2 regions of the Pseudomonas sp. NPDC090203 genome follow, and region 1 is predicted to be linked to the other one. Evidence: predicted binding sites of a transcription regulator. Region 1 holds the regulator's gene; the other holds the start of a gene.
What was found. The regulator FliA, encoded in region 1, starts transcription of late flagellar genes. The targets are predictions, from matches to a motif close to CTAAAGTTTNNNNNNNNNNNGCCGNTAA.
Positions count from the first base shown of each region.

Region 2: ACIPO9_RS18365 (methyl-accepting chemotaxis protein) is a predicted target of FliA. The motif match lies at 4,946-4,973, and genes of this name have one in related genera.

Region 1 is NZ_JBIVCV010000006.1:287,431-298,151, forward strand. Features, by position in the region: gene ACIPO9_RS13070 (chemotaxis protein CheW) at 1-107, opposite strand, end outside; gene ACIPO9_RS13075 (chemotaxis protein CheW) at 179-1,162, opposite strand; gene ACIPO9_RS13080 (ParA family protein) at 1,277-2,071, opposite strand; gene motD (flagellar motor protein MotD) at 2,111-2,995, opposite strand; gene ACIPO9_RS13090 (flagellar motor protein) at 3,003-3,743, opposite strand; gene ACIPO9_RS13095 (chemotaxis response regulator protein-glutamate methylesterase) at 3,743-4,909, opposite strand; gene ACIPO9_RS13100 (chemotaxis protein CheA) at 5,105-7,390, opposite strand; gene ACIPO9_RS13105 (protein phosphatase CheZ) at 7,521-8,309, opposite strand; gene ACIPO9_RS13110 (chemotaxis response regulator CheY) at 8,329-8,703, opposite strand; gene fliA (RNA polymerase sigma factor FliA) at 8,958-9,698, opposite strand; gene fleN (flagellar synthesis regulator FleN) at 9,695-10,528, opposite strand; gene flhF (flagellar biosynthesis protein FlhF) at 10,648-10,721, opposite strand, start outside.
Region 2 is NZ_JBIVCV010000010.1:130,318-141,038, forward strand. Features, by position in the region: gene glyA (serine hydroxymethyltransferase) at 1-398, opposite strand, end outside; gene alaC (alanine transaminase) at 728-1,945, opposite strand; gene ACIPO9_RS18345 (TraX family protein) at 2,172-2,915, opposite strand; gene ACIPO9_RS18350 (low specificity L-threonine aldolase) at 3,013-4,053, shown strand; gene ACIPO9_RS18355 (cell division protein ZapA) at 4,186-4,488, opposite strand; gene ACIPO9_RS18360 (hypothetical protein) at 4,485-4,718, opposite strand; gene ACIPO9_RS18365 (methyl-accepting chemotaxis protein) at 5,037-6,662, shown strand; gene ACIPO9_RS18370 (Abi family protein) at 6,872-7,855, shown strand; gene gbcB (glycine-betaine demethylase subunit GbcB) at 7,940-9,040, opposite strand; gene gbcA (glycine-betaine demethylase subunit GbcA) at 9,373-10,671, shown strand.

The sequences.
Region 1 (10,721 bases):
ACTTCCTGAACCTGCATCACGTTGATGCCATACGTTTCGTTGTCCAGGCGGAAGGTGACCCATTGCAGGATCGGATCTTCGGAACCCTGTGCTGACGACTTCTTCATACCCCTAACCCCTTGCGTGTTGTGCTCTGCGAACGACGCGTCAGCGCCGCCCGGTGTTTATCTGAGAGTGTTTATTTAAGTGCTTGCATCTGCTTGACCGCGCCGCTGGCAATCAGCTCGGCCAATTCGGAAACGTCCAGCAGCGCACACATGTGCTCGATCACCGTCCCGGCAAGCCAGGGACGTTGGCCGCGATGGGTGCGCCATTTGATTTCACTGGGGTCCAGGCGCAACGAGCGGCTGACCTGATGCACCGCCAGCCCCCACTCATAGCCCTGAACCGAGATCACGTATTGCAGGCCCTGGCGAAAATCGTCGCGGTAGCGGTCCGGCATGATCCAGCGCGCGGTGTCCAGCACCTTCAGGTTACCGGCCTGGCTGGGCAGGATGCCGAGGAACCAGTCCGGCTGACCGAACAGCGGCGTCAGTTCATGGCCGGCCAGTGGATAGATCGAGCCCAGGCACACCAGCGGCACCGCCAGGGTCAGCCCGGCGACGTCGAACAGCAGGCATTCGAAAGGCTCCTCGGCCCACTGCGGACGCTCGTCCGAGGTCGGCGGCACCGGCGGGCGCTGGGCTGGCAGGTGCACATCGGCCACCGGCTCGACCAGGCCTTTGACAGGCTCAGCCTGGTTGGGGGCTTCGATGGGCGTTTCGATCACCAGAGCCTTGAGCACCGGCGCGTCAATGACCGGAGCTTCGAGCACCGGCGTCGCAACGACAGGTGGCACCAGCACCTGCGGCAGGATCACCGGGGCTTCGAGCACCCGCGCCGCCACAGGCTCGGCGACCGGCCGGGCAGGCCTGGCCTCGGGCACGAACGCCAGGGAAACCGGCTCGGGCCGGCTGACCGGTACAGGCACTGCTGCCGCAACAGCTTCGGCGACGGCCGAGCGCATGCGTGCGTCGTGGGCCTGCTCTTCGAGCACGGCCGCCTGGAAATCATCGATGCTGTCGTCCGCTTCCAGTTCCTCGGTGGCGTCCTGAAGCAACGCGTCGAGGTAATTCTGCAGCGCCAGTTGTGGCCGTGAAGCGGTGTCCAGAGGGCGGTTCATACAAGGGCCCGAATATAAGTGATGCGATTGCCGCCTGCCCCGAATATCGGCTGCGGGACCTTTGGACTTGAGCGCAGAGCGCCCTGAGCTGCAAATAAACGATCAATGGACATGTCAGGCCACCTGCCCCTGCCCGGCCAACTGCTCGGTGAGCATGTGCTTGAGCAGCGCGCGATAGGCCAGCACGCCGCGGCTCTTGCCGTCGAACTGCGACGGCGTGACACCGGCCCGGCTGGCATCGCGCAAGCGAGTGTCCACCGGGATATACGCCTTCCAGACATGCTCCGGAAAACTGTCACGCAACAGCTTGAGCGTGCCCATCGAGGCCTGGGTGCGGCGGTCGAACAGCGTGGGCACGATGGTGTACGGCAGCGGCACCTTGCGCGAGCGGTTGATCATCGCCAGCGTGTTGACCATGCGCTCCAGGCCCTTGACCGCGAGAAACTCGGTCTGCACCGGAATGGCCAGTTGCTGGCTCGCCGCCAGGGCATTGACCATCAACACGCCCAGCAACGGCGGGCTGTCGATGATCGCGTAATCGAAGTCCTGCCACAGTTGCGCCAGGCTCTTGGCGATCACCAGGCCCAGGCCGCTCTGCCCCGGGGTCTGACGCTCAAGGGTGGCCAGGGCGGTGCTCGAAGGCAGCAGTGAAATGCGCTGATCGCTGGTGGGCAGCAGCAACTGGCCCGGCAGGCCGTCAGGCACCGCGCCCTTGTGCAGGAACAAGTCGAAGCAGCTGTGCTCCAGCGCGTCGGGGTTGTGACCGAAATAACTGGTCATCGAGCCATGAGGGTCCAGATCGACCACGACCACGCGCTTGCCCGCCTCTGCCAGCAAGCCGGCTAAAGCGATTGAGGTGGTGGTCTTTCCGACCCCGCCTTTCTGATTGGCTACCGCCCAGACTCTCATGTGTTCGCGTTCCCGCCGATCAAAGCGCTGCGCCCGCAATCACGGGGCAGATGACGAAGATTTGACGCCTTGCGGCGGTTTAGCCGGGACTGGTGCAGTTTGTGTGTCAGCACGCCGCAATGCTGCATCGGGTTTTGCATTGGCGGCGGTACCTGAGCCGGTCAGGCTGCGACGCACGTCCAGGTTGCGAGAAATCACCAGCACCACGCGACGGTTGCGCGCGCGGCCATCGGCGGTGGCGTTGGAGGTCAGCGGCTGGAATTCGCCATAGCCGACCGAGGCCATGCGCGCCGGGTTGATCCCGTCCATGGCCAGCATGCGCACGATGCTCGATGCACGCGCCGACGACAGTTCCCAGTTGCTGGGGTACTGCGCCGAGCTGATGGGCTGGTCATCGGTGAAGCCTTCGACGTGAATCGGGTTGTCGAACGGCTTGACGATCTTGGCCACCTTGTCGATCAGGTCGAACGCCAGGTTGCTGGGCATCGCATCGCCGCTGCCGAACAGGAGGCTGGAGTTGAGTTCGATCTCGATCCACAACTCGTTGCCCCGCACCGTCATCTGGTTCGAGGCGATCAGGTCGCCGAACGCTGCGTTGACGTCATCGGCGATGGATTTGAGCGGATCCTGGGCGGCCTGCCCCAGGGCTGCGTCGGTCTGGTCGCTGTCTTTGACCAGAGGGTCTGCCGGGCGCACGGTCTGCGGCTTCTGCTCGCCGATGGGGATCGGCCGCACGCTGCGCTCGGCTTCGTTGAACACGCCGACCAGCGCCTCGGAAAGCACCTTGTACTTGCCTTCGTTGAGCGAGGAGATGGAGTACATGACCACGAAAAAGGCGAACAGCAAGGTGATGAAGTCCGCGTAGGACACCAGCCAGCGTTCGTGATTTTCGTGCTCTTCGTGGTGGCGACGTCGACGGGCCATCAGTCCATCACTCCATGAAGCCTTGCAGCTTCAACTCGATCGAACGCGGGTTTTCGCCCTCGGCAATGGACAGCAGGCCTTCGAGCAGCATCTCGCGGTAGCGCGACTGACGCACCGCCACGGCCTTGAGCTTGTTGGCCACCGGCAGCAGGATCAGGTTGGCCGACGCCACGCCATAGATGGTCGCGACGAATGCCACGGCAATGCCGCTGCCCAGCTGGTTCGGGTCGGCCAGGTTGCCCATGACATGGATCAGGCCCATCACCGCACCGATGATGCCGATGGTCGGCGCGTAGCCGCCCATGCTTTCGAAGACTTTGGCGGCCTGGATGTCGCGGCTTTCCTGGGTCAGGAAATCCACTTCCAGGATGCTGCGAATGGTTTCCGGCTCGACGCCATCGACCAGCAATTGCAGGCCCTTGCGCGAATAGGCATCAGGTTCGGTGTCGGCGACGGTTTCCAGGCCCAGCAGACCTTCCTTGCGGGCAGTCAGGCTCCAGTTGACGACGCGGTCGATACCGCCTTGCAGGTCGATGCGCGGCGGAAACAGAATCCACACGAAGATCTGGATCGCCCGCTTGAACGCGCTCATCGGCGTCTGCAACAGGCAGGCCGCAAGCGTACCGCCGAGCACGATCAGCGCCGCCGGCCCGTTGAGCAAGGCGCCCAGGTGGCCGCCTTCCAGGAAGTTGCCGCCGATGATGGCGATGAACGCCAGAATGATCCCTATGAGAGTCAGAACATCCATCAGATACACGCCTCGACCAGATGTCGCCCGATATCGTCCAGGCTGTAAACGGCATCCGCCAGATCGGCTTTGACGATGGCCATCGGCATGCCGTAGATCACGCAGCTGGCTTCGTCCTGAGCCCAGATATGACTGCCGCCCTGCTTGAGCAGACGCGCGCCTTCGCGGCCGTCCGCGCCCATGCCGGTCAGGACCACGGCCAGCACCTTGTCGGCATAGGCCTTGGCGGCGGAACCGAAGGTGATGTCCACGCAGGGCTTGTAATTGAGGCGCTCGTCGCCCGGCAGGATTTTCACCGCGCCACGGCCATCGACCATCATCTGCTTGCCGCCGGGGGCCAGCAGCGCCAGGCCCGGACGCAGGATGTCGCCATCCTCGGCTTCCTTGACGCTGATGCGGCACAGCTTGTCCAGGCGCTCGGCAAAAGCCTTGGTGAAGGCGGCCGGCATGTGCTGGATCAGCACGATGGGCGCCGGGAAGTTGGCAGGCAGCTGGGTCAGCACCCGTTGCAGCGCCACCGGACCACCTGTGGACGTACCGATGGCCACCAGCTTGTATGCCTTGCGCTTGGGCGCAGGCGAGGCAGGTCCATGGTGTCCCGCGCCGTGGGCCGCAGGCGCAGTTGGCGCCGGACGTGCAGGGGCTGGCGCCGGGCGCGTGGTGGCGCTCGGGGTTGCGCTGCTGCGCAGCGAGCTGGCAGGCGATGCAGAGGCCGGGCTCGATACCGGCGCAGGCGCTGCAGGGCTGCTGTACCCGCCAAAGCGACGGTTGCTGCGCGAAATGCTGTGCACCTTCTCGCACAGCATCTGCTTGACCTTCTCGGGGTTGCGCGAGATGTCTTCGAAATTCTTCGGCAGGAAGTCCACCGCACCGGCGTCCAGCGCATCCAGGGTCACCCGGGCGCCTTCGTGGGTCAGTGAGGAGAACATCAGGACCGGTGTCGGGCAGCGCTGCATGATGTGCCGGACTGCGGTAATGCCATCCATCATCGGCATTTCGTAGTCCATGGTAATCACGTCAGGCTTGAGGGCCAGCGCCTGCTCGATCGCTTCCTTGCCATTGGTGGCGGTGCCGACCACTTGAATCGTTGTGTCAGAGGAAAGAATTTCCGAGACGCGCCGGCGAAAAAAACCGGAGTCGTCTACCACCAGAACCTTGACTGCCATAAACACTCCATAGGACGGAACAGGCCGCTGAATCAAACCTGTTTCGTCAAACATGACACACACCGGGATCTGATCCCGGCGACGCCCTCGTAGCAGCACGGCTTGCCGGCGGTGACGGTCCCGCAGGCGCCACCGCCGGCAAGCCGTGCTGCTACGAGGCGCGCGTTGCCGTGACGGCGGACGCGCTCGCTTGAATCAGATACGCCGTGCGGCGTAACGCTTGAGCATGCTCGGTACATCGAGGATCAGCGCGATGCGGCCGTCACCGGTGATGGTGGCGCCGGACATGCCTGGGGTACCTTGCAGCATCTTGCCCAGCGGCTTGATGACCACTTCTTCCTGGCCCACCAGTTGATCCACCACGAAACCGATGCGCTGCGTGCCCACCGAGAGAATCACCACGTGACCCTCGCGCTGCTCTTCGTGAGCGGCCGAGCTGACCAGCCAGCGCTTGAGGTAGAACAGCGGCAGGGCCTTGTCCCGTACGATCACCACTTCCTGACCATCGACGACATTGGTGGTCGACAGGTCCAGGTGGAAGATCTCGTTGACGTTGACCAGCGGAAAGGCGAAGGCCTGATTGCCCAGCATCACCATCAGGGTCGGCATGATCGCCAGGGTCAGCGGGACCTTGATGACGATCTTCGAGCCCTGGCCCTTGGTCGAGTAGATGTTGATCGAGCCGTTGAGCTGGGAAATCTTGGTTTTCACCACGTCCATGCCCACGCCACGGCCGGACACGTCGGAAATCTCGGTCTTGGTCGAGAAGCCCGGGGCGAAGATCAGGTTGTAGCAATCGGTGTCGGACAGGCGATCGGCCGCGTCCTTGTCCATCACGCCACGCTTGACCGCGATGGCGCGCAGCACCGCCGGGTCCATGCCCTTGCCGTCATCGGAGATCGACAGCAGGATGTGGTCGCCTTCCTGTTCCGCCGAGAGTACTACGCGACCGCCACGGGCCTTGCCCGACGCTTCGCGCTCTTCCGGCGATTCGATGCCGTGGTCCACCGCGTTGCGCACCAAGTGCACCAGCGGGTCGGCCAGGGCCTCGACCAGGTTCTTGTCCAGGTCGGTTTCTTCACCCACCAGTTCAAGGTTGATTTCTTTCTTGAGCTGGCGCGCCAAGTCACGAACCAGACGCGGGAAGCGCCCGAAGACCTTCTTGATCGGCTGCATGCGCGTCTTCATGACGGCGGTCTGCAGGTCGGCGGTCACCACGTCCAGGTTGGACACGGCCTTGGACATGGCTTCGTCGCCGCTGTTCAGGCCCAGGCGCACCAGGCGGTTACGCACCAGTACCAGTTCGCCGACCATGTTCATGATTTCGTCCAGCCGCGCGGTGTCGACGCGCACGGTGGTTTCCGCTTCGGTCGGCGCCTTGTCGGCGGCGGTCGGCGCAGGTGCACGGGCCGGCGCCGGTGCAGGCGCAGCTTTTGCTGGCGCAGGCGCAGGTGCCGCTTCAGCCTTCGGTGCCTCGGCTTTCGGTGCTTGCGGTTTGGCAGGTTCAGCCTTGGCAGGCTCGGCTTTCTTCACCGGTGCGGCAGCAGTGGCGGTCGCGCCGGCTACGGCCGGTTCGAACTTGCCCTTGCCATGCAGTTGATCGAGCAGCGCTTCGAATTCGTGGTCGGTGATTTCGTCCGATGCAGGCTCGCTGGCAGCAGCAGCCACAGGCGCGGCGGCAACCGGTGCGCTGGCGTCGGGGGAGAAGCTGCCCTTGCCATGCAACTGGTCCAGCAGGGCTTCGAATTCGTCGTCGGTGATTTCGTCGCTGGCAGGTGTCGCTGCCGCTGCAGATGGCGCGTTGGCGGCAGGCGCCACGGCATCGGCGGCGAACTGACCCTTGCCATGCAGTTGATCGAGCAGCGATTCGAACTCGGCGTCGGTGATTTCATCGCTGGCCGGCTGATCAGCCTGCACGGGGGCAGCAGCCACCGGTGCCGGCGCCGAGACAGCAGCACCCGCCGCCTGGGCCTTGACCGCGTTGAGCGAGTCGAGCAGTTGTTCGAATTCAAGATCGGTGATGTCTTCGGACGCAGCCTCTGGCACTTCCTCGACCACAGGTGCAGGCGCAGCGGCGATTTCATCGGCCGACGCAGGCTCGGCCAGGCGCGACAGCGCGGCGAGCAGCCCTGGGGTGGCGGGGGTAATGTCAGAGCGTTCGCGCACCTGGCCGAACATGCTGTTCACGGTGTCCAGCGCTTCGAGCACGACGTCCATGAGTTCGGCATCGACCCGACGCTCACCTTTGCGCAGGATGTCGAACACGTTTTCAGCGATGTGGCAGCATTCAACCAGCTCGTTGAGCTGGAGGAAGCCGGCGCCCCCTTTTACAGTGTGAAAACCGCGAAAAATTGCATTGAGCAGATCCGCATCATCCGGTCGGCTTTCCAGCTCGACCAACTGTTCGGACAACTGCTCGAGAATCTCGCCGGCCTCTACCAGAAAATCCTGAAGGATTTCTTCATCGGCGCCGAAGCTCATTGGGGGTGCTCCTAAAATTAACCGTCAAACCGATCCAGAGGCTGCGTTGATGGCCTGCGCGCATTGCCTTCGTCGAAGCATTCGCGCGCAGACCTTGCGCCACTTTCACATAGAACCCGGGAACTGGAAGTTAGAAACCCAGGCTGGATAGCAGATCGTCTACATCATCCTGACCGGATACGACGTCTTCACGTTTATCGGCATGAATCTGCGGACCTTCACCCTTGGAATGAAGTTTTTCCTGTTCTTTTTGCTTACGGAACACTTCCTGATCGTGCTCGATCCCGGCAAAGCGATCCACCTGGCTTGCCATCAGCACCAGCTTGAGCAGATTGCTCTCGACCTCGGTCACAAGCGTGGTGACACGCTTGATCACCTGGCCGGTCAGGTCCTGATAGTCCTGGGCCAGCAGAATGTCGTTCAGGTGGCTGGCGACCTGGTGGGTCTCCTTCTCGCTGCGCGACAGAAAACCATCGACGCGGCGGGCCAGATCACGAAACTCTTCGGCGCCGATCTCGCGACGCATGAAGCGCCCCCAATCGGCACTCAGTGCCTTGGCGTCCTCGCTCAGGCCGTTCATCAACGGCGTGCTCTGCTCCACCAGGTCCATGGTGCGGTTGGCCGCACCTTCCGTGAGCCTGACCACATAGGACAGGCGCTCGGTGGCGTCAGTGATCTGGGACACTTCCTCGGCTTGCGGCATGTGCGGGTCGATCTGGAAGTTGACGATCGCGCTGTGCAACTCGCGCGTCAGCTTGCCCACTTCCTGATACAACCCGCGATCGCGAGTCTGGTTAAGCTCATGGATAAGTTGCACGGCGTCGCCGAACTTGCCTTTTTCAAGGCTGGTGACGAGCTCTTGTGCGTGTTTCTTCAGGGTCGACTCGAAGTCACCCATTGTCGAATCTTTAGGATCCATAGCGCCCTCGCAGCGGACATCAGCTATTGACGCGCTCGAATATCTTTTCGATCTTCTCTTTGAGCACTTGGGCTGTGAATGGCTTCACGACGTAACCGTTAACACCGGCCTGGGCAGCCTCGATGATCTGCTCGCGCTTGGCTTCGGCAGTGACCATCAGCACCGGCATGTGGCGCAGGCGTTCATCGGCACGCACCTGGCGCAGCAGGTCGATGCCCGACATGCCCGGCATGTTCCAGTCCGTGACCAGGAAATCGAAACCGCCAGCCTGTAACATCGGCAATGCGGTGGTACCGTCATCTGCTTCGGCCGTGTTGGTGAACCCAAGGTCACGCAACAGGTTTTTTATGATCCGCCGCATCGTTGAGAAGTCATCAACGATGAGGATTTTCATGTTCTTGTCCAATTCGACCTCCAAGCAGTCTTTAACGCGCCCAGCACCTGGACGCGCGTTCAATCAATACCGGCGAGCGGCTTCTACGAATAACAGTGACGGGTCTGACGAATCGGCAGGTCACGCGCGCAGCAGAGCGGATCTTCAAAGACCCGATCCGACCGGCTCCTGCCTTGTCTCATGATGCCCACACAACATCTTGCACAGCCGGTTTTACATACCATCCGCAGCCCCGAAAGCCTGCGTTCAATCAATCAACGTGCGCGCCACTCACCCAGCCGGCCCCGCAGACGTGCGGCGCACTGGCTGTGCAGCTGGCTGACACGGGATTCGCTGACACCCAGGACCTCACCGATTTCCTTGAGGTTCAGCTCTTCGTCGTAGTACAGCGCCAGCACCAGGCGTTCACGCTCGGGCAGGTTGGCGATGGCATCGGCCAGCGCGCTCTGGAAGCGCTCGTCTTCGAGATCGCGCGAGGGTTCCAGCGACTGGCTCGCGCCGTCCTCGTGCAGCCCTTCATGCTCGCCGTCCTGCAAAAGGTCGTCGAAGCTGAACAGGCGGCTGCCCAAGGTATCGTTCAGAATCCCGTAGTAATCGTCCAGGCTCAATTGAAGTTCGGCAGCAACCTCGTGATCTTTAGCGTCACGGCCGGTTTTTGCTTCAATGGCACGAATCGCGTCGCTGACCATGCGCGTGTTGCGGTGAACCGAGCGTGGCGCCCAGTCACCCTTGCGCACTTCGTCGAGCATCGCGCCGCGAATGCGGATGCCGGCGTAGGTCTCGAAGCTCGCACCCTTGGTGGAGTCGTATTTGGTCGACACTTCGAGCAGGCCGATCATCCCCGCCTGGATCAAGTCCTCGACCTGCACGCTGGCCGGCAGACGCGCCAGCAAGTGGTAGGCGATACGCTTGACCAACGGGGCATAGCGCTCGATGAGCTCGTACTGGGAATCTCTGGATGATTTGCTGTACATGCGATAGCCACTTGCAGTCATGACACTGGCCCTGCACTGGTCTGATGAACCAGGCGCTCAACGAAAAATTCCAGGTGGCCACGCGGGTTCGCCGGCAGCGGCCAGGTATCGACTTTCTGCGCGATGGCCTTGAACGCCAGCGCACATTTGGAACGGGGAAACGCTTCGTACACCGCGCGCTGCTTCTGCACCGCCTTGCGCACGCACTCGTCGTACGGCACGGCGCCCACATATTGCAGCGCGACGTCCAGGAAGCGGTCGGTGACCTTGGTCAGCTTGGCGAACAGGTTGCGCCCTTCCTGCGGGCTCTGGGCCATGTTGGCCAGCACGCGGAAGCGGTTCATGCCGTAGTCGCGGTTGAGCAGCTTGATCAGCGCGTAGGCGTCAGTGATCGAAGTCGGCTCGTCGCAGACCACCAGCAACACTTCCTGCGCCGCGCGCACGAAGCTGACGACCGATTCGCCAATCCCGGCGGCGGTGTCGATCACCAGCACGTCCAGGTTGTCGCCGATGTCGCTGAATGCCTGAATCAGGCCGGCATGCTGGGCCGGGGTCAACTGGACCATGCTCTGAGTGCCGGACGCCGCCGGCACGATGCGCACACCGCCAGGCCCCTGCAACAGGACATCGCGCAGTTCGCAGCGGCCTTCGATGACGTCGGCCAGGGTGCGTTTAGGGGTCAAGCCCAACAATACGTCGACGTTGGCCAGACCCAGATCGGCGTCCAGCAACATCACGCGACGCCCTAGCTCGGCCAGTGCCAGCGAAAGGTTCACTGACACGTTGGTCTTGCCTACGCCACCTTTGCCACCAGTCACCGCAATAACCTGAACGGGATGCATGCTGCCCATGTTAATTTTTTACCTTGTCTTGCTTAGACCTAAGCCACATTTCGGGCTGCACGTTCAGTGACTGAACAATGCCTGGCAGACCATCGATGCAGGTATTTTCCAATGTCATTTTCCTTAACCTAGCCCGCGCGTTTGCCGGGGCTGTGATAAAGATCCGCAAACATATCCGCCATCGCTTCCTCGCTAGGCTCCT
Region 2 (10,721 bases), on a different contig from region 1:
ACTTTGGCGCCGTGGGTCAGGTGGCCACCGTGGGCCAGGCTCATGCCCAGGATGGTGTCGCCGGCTTGCAGCAGGGCCAGGTAAACGGCGCTGTTGGCCGAGGAACCGGAGTGCGGCTGCACGTTGGCGTAATCGGCGCCGAACAGCTGCTTGGCGCGGTCGATGGCCAGTTGCTCGACCTTGTCGACGTGCTCGCAGCCACCGTAGTAGCGCTTGCCCGGGTAGCCTTCGGCGTATTTGTTGGTCAGGCCGCTGCCCTGCGCCTGCATGACGCGCTTGCTGGTGTAGTTTTCCGAGGCGATCAGCTCGATGTGATCTTCCTGACGTTGATCTTCGGCATTCATCGCTGCCAACAGTGCATCGTCATAACCCTGGATCTGGTCTTGCTTGCTGAACATCGCGGTTCTCCCAGCGGCGGCGCGGCGCCTGATTGTCAGTAGGACTTGTGGACTGTCCTTTGAAAGCGATGGTAGGGCCGACGCAGACAGGCTAGATGCCTACGCACGCCACGCAAAGGCGCGTTTACGACATGGTTTTGCAGGGAGGGGGGAATGCAGGGTTTGACATGACACCTGTAGGAGCGCGCTTGCCCGCGAAAACGTTGTATCAGGCGGGTTCTACGCCTCTGACACACCGCCATCGCGGGCAAGCGCGCTCCTACGCAGGGATGTGTTGAAACAAAAATCCCCGGTCAATGCCGGGGATTTTAGAGTGACGAATGTCGCAATCAGACAGATTTTCCAGGCAGCAATCCGTCGGCCCTGAACATCCCGCGAATCCCGCGCACCGCCTGACGAATGCGATCCTGGTTCTCGATCAGGGCGAAACGCACGTGATCGTCGCCGTATTCACCAAAACCGACACCCGGCGACACACACACCTTGGCCTCGGCCAGCAGCTTCTTGGCGAACTCCAGTGAGCCCAGATGCGCGTACGCCTCAGGGATCTTGGCCCAGACATACATCGAGGCTTTGGGGTTTTCGACCATCCAGCCCAGTTCATGCAGGCCTTTTACTAGCACGTTGCGACGCTGGCGGTATTGCTCGGCGATGTCGAGCACGCATTGCTGGTCGCCTTCCAGCGCGGCAATGGCGGCCACTTGCAGCGGGGTGAAGGTGCCGTAGTCGTGGTAGCTCTTGATCCGCGCCAGTGCGTTGACCAGCTCGGGATTCCCGACCATGAAGCCGATCCGCCAGCCCGCCATGTTGTAGCTCTTGGACAGGGTGAAGAACTCCACCGCGATATCCTTGGCGCCCGGCACCTGCATGATCGACGGGGCTTTCCAGCCGTCGTAGACGATGTCGGCGTAGGCCAGGTCGTGAACCACCAGCACGTCGTACTGCTTGGCCAGCGCGACGACGCGCTCGAAGAAGTCCAGTTCGACGCACTGGGCGGTCGGGTTGGACGGAAAGCCCAGGATCATCATCTTCGGCTTGGGGATCGAGCCGCGAATGGCCTTTTCCAGTTCGGCGAAGAAGTCCACGCCCGGAATCAGCGGCACCGAACGCACCTGCGCCCCGGCAATCACCGCGCCGTAGATGTGGATTGGGTAACTGGGATTGGGCACCAGCACTGTGTCGCCCTGATCGAGGGTGGCGAGCATCAGGTGCGCCAGGCCCTCTTTCGAGCCGATGGTGACGATGGCTTCGGTTTCAGGGTCGATGTCGACCTCGTAACGTTTTTTGTACCAGCTTGAGATCGCCCGACGCAGACGCGGGATGCCACGCGAAGTCGAGTAGCCGTGAGTGTCTTCACGTTGGGCGACGGTGACCAGTTTTTCGACGATGTGCGGCGGCGTTGCCCCATCGGGGTTGCCCATGCTCAGGTCGATGATGTCCTCACCACGACGACGAGCGGCCATTTTAAGCTCGGCAGTGATGTTGAACACGTAAGGGGGGAGTCGATCGATGCGCGCAAAGCGGCGCGGCGAACCTTGGTCTGCCATGGAGGCCTCTAAAAGACGTAAGCGCCCGGAACCGTCCGAGCGACGTTGGCCACTGCGGTGGCCTGGTGCGGAAGATAAAGGCGGGGACGGCGGTTTGTCTACAGCGTTTTTTTCAACACCACAGCGCCCTGTAGGAGCGCGCTTGCCCGCGACTGTGATGGATCAGAGACAACCCTGGACCTGACACACCGCAATCGTCCGGATGCGGCCCAGACCAAGCGCGCTCCTACAGGATCAGCATGCGCAGGCAATACAGGGCAAGAAAATGCAGCGGATAAATCAGGTAGGCCCATTTACGCATCGGCCATACCCCGAACCCAGGCTTGCTGCGCAGCAGCGCCAGTCCCAACCAGGGCCCGAGCAGACAAGCGACCAGCGCGCCGATTGAGATAGGGTCGCCCCAGAGCATGCCGTCGATGATCCTGGACCACTCATTACTCAACAGGCAGACGATCCCCGGCACCACCGCCAGCCACAACGAACCGCGCAACACCAACACAAAAGCGGCCGGCAACAGGACCCCGAACGCGCCGAACATCCAATGCGGCGCAAACGCGACACCCAGTCCCAGCGCGACGATGCCCATGGCTCGCACCGACCACGTACGAGCGACCGCCCCCTGCGCCACCAGCAACCCCAGCACCAGGGTCGGCAGCACGTTGAGCGTGGTCACCTCACCTGCCATGTACAGGCGATAAGGCAGTTCGGCAATCAGCGAAAACACCGCAAGCCACGCCAGATATTTCCAGCTCACACCGGCCTGAGGGGCGCGATCCATGCCGCGCCGCACGTTCACCGCGATCGCCAGGCAAAACCACGCGAACGCCAGACGCCCCGGCACGTACAGCCAATCTGCAGACCAACCGACGTAACGCAAGTGGTCCAGCACCATGCTCAGCATCGCCAGCCACTTGAGCACGTCCAGTGCCCGGTCACGCAAAGGGCGGGTACTCGCCGTGGTCTCGCTCATGTCCTCACTCATCTGATGAATTTTCTGACGCAAGAATGCATGACCAAACCATGGAATGTTCGTTACAGTCGCAGCCTTCGACTACAGGGAACCGGCCATGTCAGACCAAAGCCAGCAGTTTGCCAGCGACAACTATTCGGGAATCTGCCCGGAAGCCTGGGCGGCCATGGAACAAGCGAACCACGGCCATCAACGCGCCTATGGCGATGATCAGTGGACAGCACGCGCCGCCGATCAATTCCGTCAGCTGTTCGAAACCGATTGTGAAGTGTTCTTCGCCTTCAACGGCACGGCGGCCAACTCCCTGGCCCTGTCGTCGTTGTGCCAGAGCTACCACAGCGTCATCTGCTCCGAAACCGCCCACGTCGAGACCGACGAATGCGGCGCGCCGGAGTTCTTCTCAAACGGCTCCAAGCTGCTGACCGCACGCAGCGAGAACGGCAAGCTGACGCCCGAATCGATCCGCGAAGTGGCGCTCAAGCGTGCCGACATCCATTACCCCAAACCGCGGGTCGTGACCCTTACCCAGGCGACCGAGGTGGGCAGCGTCTACCTGCCTGAAGAACTCAAGGCCATCAGCGACACCTGCAAGGAACTGGGCCTGAACCTGCACATGGACGGCGCCCGCTTCGCCAACGCCTGTGCGTACCTGGGTTGCACACCGGCGGAGTTGACCTGGAAGGCCGGCATCGATGTGCTGTGCTTTGGTGGCACCAAGAACGGCATGGCGGTGGGTGAGGCGATCCTGTTCTTCAACCACAAGCTGGCTGAAGACTTCGACTACCGCTGCAAACAGGCAGGGCAACTGGCGTCGAAGATGCGTTTCCTGTCGGCGCCGTGGGTCGGCCTGCTGGAAAACGACGCCTGGCTCAAACATGCCCGCCACGCCAACAGCTGCGCGCAGTTGCTGGCCGAACTGGTGAAGGATATTCCGGGGGTTGAGCTGATGTTCCCGGTGCAGGCCAACGGCGTGTTCCTGCAACTGTCGGAAGCGGCGATTGCGGCACTGACCGCCAAGGGCTGGCGGTTCTACACCTTCATCGGCAGCGGCGGCGCGCGGTTCATGTGCTCCTGGGACACCGAAGAAGCCCGCGTGCGCGAGCTGGCAGCGGACATCCGCCTGGTGATGGGGGCTTGAGGACAGAAGTACACCACTGTAGGAGCGCGCTTGCCCGCGACGGCGTCGGTGAATCCAACAAATTCATCGCCTGAAACACCGCTGTCGTCCGGATGCGGCCCAGACCAAGCGCGCTCCTACATGAGCAACACCTCACCCCTGCGCAATCACCTTCTCGATCACCTCGACCGTCGCATTGACCTTTTCCTCGTAAACGCTCAGCTCTGCGGCATGCTGCTGTTTGAGTTCGATCTGCTTCGAGCACAGGTTCAGCGCCGCCAGCACCAGCAGGCGGTCGCCGATCAGGGTCGGGTAGCTGCGCTTGGTCTCGGACAATGCCGCCTTGAGCATGACCACGGCATCCATCAAGGTCTGCTCCTGACCCTCGGGTGCCTTGATCGTGTAATCGTTGCCCAGAATGGAAATGACCTTGGTGGTGTCGCGGTCGATAATCATGCGCCGACCGCGCTGACGCTGGTGGCACGGTCAACCAGCGCCTGAATGCGGGCTGCGGTAGCGCCTTGCTTTTCTTCCTGCTCCAGCAGGCTCAACTGCAGGCTGTCGTTGTCATCCCTGGCCTTTCGCAACTCGTCAGTGAGTTGCGCGTTCGAGTTCTGCAATTCCTGGTTCTGCTGCACCAGGTCTGCAACGAGCTTTTCCAACTGGCTTAGGGATGCTTCCAACATTTTGATTTCTCAGGCAAATTTCAAGGGCGCGTACGATAAAGAAAAGAGACTTCGGCTACCAGTGAAATCAGGGCATTTACGCCACAACACCGACCTTGCAAGCACTTCGTTCACTTCAACGGCACAAACGCATAACGGACCTGATTGACTGCGTTTTGGCCGTCTTGTTCCTGCTGTTCGTCAGATCGGCCCCCTGCGACACAAGCGCACAGGTATGGACCAACGGGTTCAAGTCTGGGAAGACGCGACCGATAAGTCATGCATCTCTGACCATTCTCCCCCTCGCCTCGCATGGATTGCGGCCTTTCTGGAACCGTCATGTCCCTACGTAATATGAACATCGCGCCCCGCGCATTCCTCGGTTTTTCCATCATCGGCTTGTTGATGCTGGTGCTGGGTGTCTTCGCTCTGATGCAAATGAGCAAGATCAACGACGCCACCGAAACCATGGCCACCAACAGCATGCCCAGCATCAAGTCGCTGGACAAACTGACCGAAGGCAGCATTCGCCTGCGCGTGCTGTCGTACCGCCTGATGCTCAATCGCGAGCCTGAAACCCTGGCCAAGACCGTCGAACTGCTGGCCATGCGCAACAGGCAGATCGAAGAAGCTCGCGCCATCTACGTCAAGCTGATCGCAGCGCCCGAGGAGCAGGCCGCGTACGACCAGTACGTCAGGCTGCTCAACGAGTACCGCGGGCTCGAAGACCGCATGAAGTCCCTGAGTAACGCCAACAAGCTGGACGAACTGGCAACCCTGCTCGGCGCTGACCTGCAAACCAACTCCGACCAGATGAACACCGTCCTCGGCAAGCTGGTGGAGATCAACACCCAGCAGCTCAATGACACCAACAAGATGGCGTCGGACCAGTATTCGACCGCCTTCACCATGGTCGTGACCCTGCTCATCATTGCCACTGCACTGACCCTGCTGTTCGCCTGGCTGCTGACCAACAGCATTACCCGTCCGATTGCAGCGGCACTGAACGCTGCCGAAGAAATTGCCGAAGGCGACCTGACCCGCACCATCCAGGTCGATGGCACCGACGAAGCTGGCCGACTGCTGACCGCCATGCTGAAAATGCAGTCCAAGCTGCGCGACACGCTGCAACGCATTTCCGGATCCGCCACCCAGTTGGCCTCGGCCGCAGAAGAACTGAACGCGGTGACCGACGAAAGCGCCCGGGGCCTGTCGCAGCAGAACAACGAGATCGAGCAGGCAGCGACTGCGGTCAACGAAATGACCAGCGCCGTGGAAGAAGTGGCACGCAACGCCGTGAGCACGTCCGAAGCCTCGCAGAACGCCACCACCTCGGCCAGCGATGGTCGTGACCTGGTCCAGGAAACCGTCAGCGCCATCGAGCGCATGAGCGGCGACGTGCAAAGCACCGCCACCCTGATCGGCAACCTGGCCGATGAATCCCGCGACATCGGCAAGGTGCTGGACGTGATCCGCGGCCTGGCCGACCAGACCAACCTGCTGGCCCTCAACGCTGCCATCGAAGCGGCGCGCGCGGGTGAAGCCGGCCGTGGCTTTGCCGTGGTCGCCGACGAAGTTCGCGCCCTGGCGCACCGCACCCAGCAGTCGACCAGCGAGATCGAGCGCATGATCGGCAGCATTCAGGGTGGCACCGAGCAAGCCGTGAACTCCATGCGCAGCAGCACCGAACGCGCAGAATCCACCCTGAGCATCGCCAAAGGCGCGGGCCTTGCGCTGGATACCATTAACAACGCGGTGGTGGAAATCAACGAACGCAACCTGGTCATTGCCAGCGCTGCGGAAGAACAGGCCCAAGTGGCCCGCGAAGTGGACCGCAACCTGGTCAACATCCGTGACCTGTCGACCCAGTCGGCCACCGGTGCCAACCAGACCAGCGCAGCGAGCAACGAGCTGTCGCGCCTGGCGGTGGATTTGAACGGGATGGTGGCGCGCTTCCGTTTGTGAATGGGTTCCAAATCCAGAAAGGGAATGCTGCTCATCGCGGCATTCCTGACCTCTGGAACCAAGGAAGCCACCGTTACAATTTGCTGAAACCTCAAAGTTGACCTCCTTACGGAGGCCCATATAATCCAGCGCAACACACCCGCCAAGCCTAGGTTGACCTGGTCAGCACGCTCAAATCGCGCGGGTTTTTTTTGCCTGGAGAAAATGGCATGAGGCCATTCGATAAACCCGCCCTCAGCGTAGATCAGCAACTGGAACTGCTGAAGAAGCGCGGCCTGCACATCGCGAATGAAAAAAAGGCGATGTCTTTGCTGGAGGTGGTCACGCTGTTCCGGCTCAGTCCATACATGCGTCCATTTCAGGAAACACGCCCTGACCACGCGTTCAAGCCTGGTTCAAGCTTGAAAGATATCGTGGAGGTCTATCGCTTCGACTCTTCATTACGCAGCCTCGTCATGGAGGCAATAGAAAAAGTCGAAGTGGCCGTGCGCGCAGCCATCAACAACCATTTAAGTCCCAGGCTCGGTTCAGGCTGGATAGCCGACCCGAAGTCGTTTCAGTCATCCTATGCTCATGGCGAGCTCTTGCGCCCACTGCGGCTTAAGCTCGCCGACGAGGCAAGAAAGCTGGAGCGCGAACGCGTCCGAAACCGGCGCAACGAACTCTCTGAGCAGGCGACTCAACAACACATGGAGAACCGCGCTCGCGATAACTACTTCCGCTTTTATGGCGCAACCTATAGTGCGCCGCAGCTGCCGCCTGCGTGGGCAATGCTTGAGGAAATGAGCCTTGGGACGGTCTCGACCCTTTTCAGGGCCCTCGCCAGAAGCCGCGACAAGAAAGCCATCGCATCGCGGTTCAAACTGCCTTTTGAAGTACTGCAGTCTTGGTTGCACACGCTAACGTTCATCCGCAACTGCTGCGCCCATCACTCACGCCTGTGGAACAGAGAGCTGCCCGTTCGCCCGTCACTGCCCAAAAGCTGGGCGCTATTGGCGGCTTGCCACAACCAGCCTCAGCCATCACAGCGGCTGTACGTGGTATTCACCATGCTTGCTTACCTGACGGATCTGATCAGCCCGGATACTCAGTGGAAGGCCCGAGCACTGAAGATGCTGAGAGATCAGGACGCCTCAAAACTGAGGCCGATGGGATTCCCGGTTGGTTGGTCAGCCCAGGAACAGTGGAATTAGGTCCGTGGCATGGAACAGTCCGACTTACCGGCGGCAGCGCCTTCGAAATCGCCACCGCCGGCAAGCCATGCTGCTACACGCTTATCAATACTCGATCCGCACATCCCCTTTCGGCACGCTGCAGCACGACAGGATGTAACCCTCTTCCACGTCGTCGTCGGTGATCCCGCCGTTGTGCTCCATCTCCACCTCCCCGCTCAGCTTCATCACCTTGCAGGTCCCGCAGATCCCCATGCCGCAGGCTTTCGGAATCATCAGGCCAAGCTTGGCTGCAGCGGCGTGAACGGTTTCGCCCGGCGCCACGCGGATGCTCTTGCCGGTGTCGGTGAATTCCACCTGATGCAACTCGGCAACGTCGATTTCCGGTGCGTCGGCGGCCTGCTCGGCATGCTCCACGGCGTCTGCACGAGCCTCCGGAGGCGTCGCGCCGAAAGATTCCTCGTGGTACTGCGCCATGTTGAAACCGTTGGCTTCCAGCAGGCGCTTGACCGCGTTCATGTACGGCGTCGGGCCGCAGCAGAACACCTCACGCTCCATGAAGTCCGGCGCCATAAGCTCAAGCATCTTCTGGTTCAGGTAACCGCGATAACCCGCCCACGGCTCACCCAGACCATGCTTCTCGCACACGATGTGCAGCGAGAAGTTGTTGATGCGCGACGCCATCTGCTCCAGCTCGCGGTGATAGATGATGTCCTTGGGCGAACGTGAGCTGTGGACGAACACCATGTCGACGTTGGCGTTGGTGTCGTAGTACCAGCGCGCCATGGACATCACCGGCGTGATACCGACACCGCCGCTGAGGTACAGAATCTTCGGGTTCGGGAAGTCGATGGCGTTGAACAAACCCACCGGCCCGTGCACGGCCAGCTCCTGGCCTTCGTGAAGGGTGTCGTGCAGCCAGTTGGACACCTTGCCGCCCGGCACACGCTTGATGGTGATCGAGAAGCTGTATGGCACCGATGGCGAGCTGGAAATGGTGTAGGAGCGCATGGTCGGCACGCCGTCGATTTCCAGCTCCAGGGTGACGAACTGACCCGGCTTGAAAAAGAACAGGATCGGCTGATCGGCCATGAAGCAAAAGGTGCGCACGTCCCAGGTTTCCTGGATCACTTTTACGACCCGCACAAGGTGGCGGCCATTGGCCCAAGTCTGCGTGTTGACCGGGCTGAGGAAACTCTGGGACATACTCACTCTCCACGGCCGACTGTCGGCCTCTTATGGTGGCGATTCTGCGTAACGCGAGAACGGCCTATTTACCTATCAGCGACATTCACATACTTATGGCGACCAGGCCCGGTCTATAGGGGTTGCGTAGTCGTCAACGGAATCGGCCATGTCGCCCATGGATAAGGTTCACGTCGCGCCCCACTCCACACTCGCGGCTAAATCGATACACATTTTTTACTCATAAAGCCTGAGCGACAGAAAATACCGTCGCCTCGCGTGCCAGACACACAACACAACCGTAATTGGCCACATTCGTAGATTGCTGAAAGCGCAATCTGAGGACTTGAAAGATGGACGTCACCGCAACTCTGAGCCTGGGCGATCCGCTGGAACCCGCACGCAAGGCAACCGCCGAAATGCTGCAGACTCGTGAGCGTACTTATTCGCTGCCGCAGCCTTTCTACAGCGATGAGCGGCTGTTTGAAATCGACATGCAGGAAATCTTTCAAAAGGAATGGCTGATCGCGGGCATGACCTGCGAGATTCCGGCCAAGGGCAACTTCATGACCCTGCAGATCGGCAAGAACCCGATCCTGGTCGTACGCTCGCCAGATGGCACGGTCAACGCGTTCCACAACGTCTGCCGCCATCGCGGCTCGCGTCTGTGTACCAAGGAAAAAGGCAAGGTCGCCAAACTGGTGTGCCCATACCACCAGTGGACCTACGAGCTCGACGGCCGCCTGCTGTACGCGGGTACCGAAATGGGCGCTGACTTCGACATGAAGGAATTCAGCCTCAAGCCTGTGCACTGCAAGGTGTCCGGCGGCTACATCTTCATCAGCCTGGCGACCAATCCGCCGGCCATCGACGAGTTCCTGCAGACCCTGAACCACTACATGGAACCGTACGACATGGAAAACACCAAGGTGGCGGTGCAAACCACCTTGATGGAAAAGGCCAACTGGAAGCTGGTGCTGGAAAACAACCGCGAGTGCTACCACTGCAACGGTTCTCACCCTGAACTGCTGAACACCCTGCTGGAGTGGGACGACACCAACGATCCCCGCGCCGACCAGAAATTCAAGGATCACGTCGCCGAATCGGCCGCGGCGTGGGAAGCCGAAAAGATTCCCTACCTGCACAAGAGCTTCGGCCTGCGTAACCGCATCGTGCGCATGCCACTGCTCAAAGGCACCGTGTCCATGACCATGGACGGCAAGCAAGGCAGCAAGAAGCTCATGGGCCGCATCCAGAACCCGGACCTGGGCTCGATGCGCATCCTGCACCTGCCGCACTCCTGGAACCACTGCATGGGCGACCACGTGATCGTGTTCACCGTGTGGCCGATCAGCGCCCAGGAAACCATGGTCACCACCAAGTGGCTGGTGCACAAGGACGCTGTCGAAGGCGTGGACTACGACGTCGCCCGCCTGCGCGAAGTCTGGGACGCCACCAACGACCAGGACCGTCGCCTGGCCGAAGAAAACCAGCGCGGCATCAACTCCGTCGCCTACCAGCCAGGCCCGTACTCGAAAACCTACGAGTTCGGCGTGGTCAACTTCATCGACTGGTACAGCGCCAAGCTCCTGGAGAACATGGGGGCCGAGCCTGCGCCTTATCTGAAGGGGGTGGCGGTTAACCACGAGTAAGGTCCAACTGCAGCGCTTGTTCTAACGTCATCGCGGGCAAGCGCGCTCCT